Regions from separate parts of the Shewanella sp. SG41-3 genome, predicted to be linked through region 1. Evidence: predicted binding sites of a transcription regulator. Region 1 holds the regulator's gene; the other holds the start of a gene.
What was found. The regulator MetJ, encoded in region 1, represses methionine synthesis genes. The targets are predictions, from matches to a motif close to TAGACGTCTAGACGTCTA.
Positions count from the first base shown of each region.

Region 2: the regulator MetJ is predicted to act here: its motif matches at 1,194-1,211, upstream of metH (methionine synthase).

Region 1 covers NZ_JACJFJ010000003.1:301,034-303,246, forward strand. The annotation lists gene metB (cystathionine gamma-synthase) at 1-781, opposite strand, end outside; gene metJ (met regulon transcriptional regulator MetJ) at 989-1,303, shown strand; gene H5164_RS07375 (sulfite exporter TauE/SafE family protein) at 1,498-2,213, shown strand, end outside.
Region 2 covers NZ_JACJFJ010000002.1:322,159-324,371, reverse strand. The annotation lists gene metH (methionine synthase) at 1-993, opposite strand, end outside; gene H5164_RS04695 (histidine phosphatase family protein) at 1,414-2,127, shown strand.

The DNA.
Region 1 (2,213 bases):
TTTGCGCATTACGTTGATGCTCACGAATGCGGACTGCCAGCGTTCTTAAGCCACGTAAGGTTAAATAGCTATCAAAAGCAGAACCGGTTAATCCAAGGGTGTTTGACCACCAATGTAATAATTCACCCACTTCAGCATCTTTAGCCACCACAGCGCCACCGACCACATCACTGTGACCATTAATGTATTTGGTGGTTGAGTGAATAACGATATCGGCCCCCAACAATAAAGGTTGTTGTAATATTGGCGACAAAAAAGTGTTATCAACCGCCACTAACGCGCCAACCTCATGGCAAGCGATACTGATCGCATTAATATCGACTACCCGCAGTAATGGATTTGATGGCGTTTCTAACCAGACCATTTTGGGATTTTGCGCTATCGCGTTGCCCAGCGCTTGCGCATCAGTTTGATCAACAACCAATAACTTAAATTGACCTTTTTTGGCCAGGTTAGTAAATAAACGGTAACTGCCACCATAACAATCGTGCGGCACAACCAATAAATCATCTGGGCCCAACAAACTGGTCACTAAGGTAATGGCCGCCATGCCGGTACATGTCACCACACCAGTTACACCTTGCTCAAGTTTTGCAATCGCCTCACCTAATATACAACGCGTCGGATTACCTGAACGGCTGTAGTCAAACTCGCGAGGATTAGTGTGGCCATCAAATGAATAATTGGTCGATAAATAAATCGGCGGCACAATAGCACCATGTTGTGTGTCTGTTTCTATACCCTGGCGAACGGCCAAAGTGGCACTTTGATACTGAGTCATAATTGATTCCTAAAAAGTCACAAACACACAATAGATGTCTAGACGTCCAAATTTACCGAAGAGTTCTCCCCGAGTCAACCAAAATAGCCGTTTAGACGTCTAAACATCGAGAAATCTATTTGCATCGGGATTAAATAGTAGCAATAATTTGACTAGAGATTGTAACGGTTTAAAATCTGCAGCGTATTTATCGTTAAGGGTAAGTTAATGACTGAATGGAATGGCGAATATATCAGCCCATATGCCGAACACGGCAAAAAAAATGAACAAGTAAAAAAAATTACGGTTTCTATCCCTTTAAAAGTATTAAAAGTACTGACAGATGAGCGGACGCGTCGCCAGATAAATAATCTGCGCCATGCAACTAACAGTGAACTGCTATGCGAAGCATTTTTGCACGCGTACACAGGTCAACCATTACCTTATGACGGTGATTTATCAAAAGATCAGCCTGATAGCATTCCAAGTGAAGCGAAAAAGTTAATGGATGATATGGGTATCGAATGGGAAGAGCTCGAATAACCTACAGGTTAATGAATCCCTCACCGACTTTAAAACTGCCCATTGATACCAATCCTTATTGAAGTTTGCTCTTTTAGCGAAAATGATTAGCGTGGTATTCGAGGCAGTCTTTTAAAGGCAAAGTTGCTGTACGCCTAAAATAGATCCAATTTCAATGTGGATTGCTATAAGCAGTAATATTTTAAAGAGAAATTATGATGTCATTTATCGATCCAACCACTTTGATACTGGCATCAATTATTGTATTTTTTGGCGCGCTAACCCAAAGCTTAATTGGCTTTGGGTTAGCCGTTGTAGCAAGCCCACTACTGTATATTGTTAATCCTCAATTAGTTCCTGTTCCTATTATTGCCATGGGTTTTGCAATCTCTGCAATGACCTTGTTTAGAGAGCGCGGCCACCTGCAGTTTAATGGATTACAATATGCCTTACTGGGACGTGTTCCAGGAGGATTTTTAGGTGCAGGGTTATTACTGTTTGCACCACAAGCCATACTAGGCTTGGTGATTGCAGCAATCGTGTTTATTGCCGTTATCCTAAGCGTCTTTCGCTTTACCGCACCAATCAATCGCATCAGTTTATTTATCGCTGGGGTATTTTCGGGCATATTTGGCAATATCGCTGCGATCGGCGGCCCACCAATGGCCATTTTACTTGCCGGTCAAGATGCCAGTCAATTTAGGGCGGCGCTATCAGCCTTTTTTGTCTTTAGCTCATTAATCGCATTGGCTATTTTAGCCGTTGTCGGCTTAGTTGAAGTAAAACATTTATGGCTATCACTGCTATTACTCCCCTCAGTCATTGCAGGCTACCTTGTCTCTGGTCGATTAATTGGCCGTGTCGATAAAGAGAAAACCCGGGCTGCGACATTAATATTGTGTAGCATTAGCGCAACAATATTAGTAATAAA
Region 2 (2,213 bases), on a different contig from region 1:
GAGTACCGCTTCACGAATGGCGCTGATATGAGCGGGTGTACTACCACAACAGCCGCCGACAATGTTGAGCATGCCTTCTTGAGCCCATTGATTAATGACTTCGGCCATTTCTTCTGGGGTTTCATCGTAGCCACCAAATTCGTTGGGTAAGCCAGCATTTGGGTGGGCGGAAACATAACACTCGGCAATACGCGATAATTCTTCAACGTACGGGCGCAGCTCTTTAGGACCAAGGGCGCAGTTAAGGCCAATCGATAACGGCTTGATATGGCGTAAAGAGTTATAAAAGGCTTCTGTGGTTTGCCCTGTTAAGGTTCGGCCTGAGGCGTCGGTAATGGTGCCTGAGATCATAACAGGTAGGCGATCGCCGAGTTGATCGAATACTTTTTCAATCGCGAACAGGGCGGCTTTGGCGTTTAAGGTATCAAAAATGGTTTCAACCATAATGATATCGGCGCCGCCTTCAATTAAGGCGCTGGTGGATTCGACATAAGCGTCGACTAATTGGTCGAAACTGACATTACGAAACCCAGGGTCGTTAACGTCTGGACTGATAGAGCAGGTGCGGTTAGTTGGGCCTAATACGCCAGCAACATAACGTGGCAAACCCGTTTGCGCAGCCACTTCGTCGGCTGCTTGGCGGGCAATTTGGGCTCCGGCTAGGTTAATTTCGGCGGCCAGAGACTGCATATCGTAATCGGCCATGGCGATGGTGGTGGCATTAAAGGTGTTGGTTTCAATAATGTCGGCACCGTTTAACAGGTACTGGGTATGAATATCTTTAATAATTTGCGCTTGGCTGAGTACTAATAAGTCATTGTTGCCTTTAACATCGCAATGCCAATCTTTAAAACGCTCGCCACGATAATCTTCTTCTTCCAACTTATAGTCTTGGATCATGGTGCCCATGGCGCCATCTAAAATCACAATACGCTGCGCTAACAATGCATTAAGTTGTTCAAGTGTTTGACTGTAAGAAGTCGATTTCGCCATAACAGTTACCTTTTTATCACTATGTTGCTTGATACCTTAATTGAGATAAGCATACCCTTATTTTTACCAGAGTAGGGCGATAACATCATTGTTTATTACAGCTACTACAGGCAATTTTTGGTTGCTACTATAGATCAGAGCTATTGCTCATAATGATGACCTTTTATATGCTGACCTGTTAAGATAGTATTTTGGACATATAAACGTATAGACGTCCATAGTACGCGAATTTTTACCGCTAGAGCAAGGCTGATTTAAGCTCAATGAGGCGCAATTTGATTTAATTTGATTTACTCGATAGCTGGATAAGTAAGTTAACATCAGAATAGTTAATTAAATTGAGGGGGCATTTGCTCTGTGTTAGCAGTGCAAGGCACTGTTTGATAAATGTTTATGACTCTCTAACTGAGGTTTATGTCAATGAAGCGAGCCAAGATAATATTAATGCGCCATGGTGAGTGTGAAGGTGGAGGGATATTCCGCGGCCGCACCGATGTGAAGCTTACCGATATTGGTATGACGCAAATGCAGCAAGCTTTTATCGAGCAGCAATATCCGATTAGTCATGTATTTAGTTCGCCGTTGTTGCGTTGTCAGTTATTTAGCCAAGCTTTAGCACAGCAACTATCGTTACCGTTAACCACTTTATCTTCACTACAAGAAATTGATTTTGGTGTCTGGGATGGGCAATCATTTGATGCTATTTATCAGCAAAACCCACAACAATTTGATGCTTATTGGGATAACCCTTGGCTGGCACAAAATACACCAGACAAGGCAGAGTCGGTAACCGATTTTGCCGCACGAGTGGAAGCTGGCTTAATGACCGTTGTTGATGCTCTGTGGAGCTCTTTTGCGCAGACCGATAGTGCCCAAAAAAAGCCTAATGGTGACGATTGTCCCCATGCGTTAGTGGTGACTCATGGTGGCGTAATGCGCTGTTTAGTCGGATATGTACTCAATACTGGCCAATGTAGCGGATTATTCGCTAACCTAGCGATCCCCTATGCTGCTATTATGGTGCTCGATGTGTATTGGCCTGACGATGTTGATAATATTGATCGTTTTCAGCCGCCAATAAAAGATACTAAAGCCGCTAAAGTGAGTTTTACCTTACATTGGCCTAAGACTTGAGAACCACCAGAGTCGTATTATGGCGTTACTGTCATCGTCGTTATAGTCTCAATATCATGGTGTTAAAATGACTAGCTTACTATTTA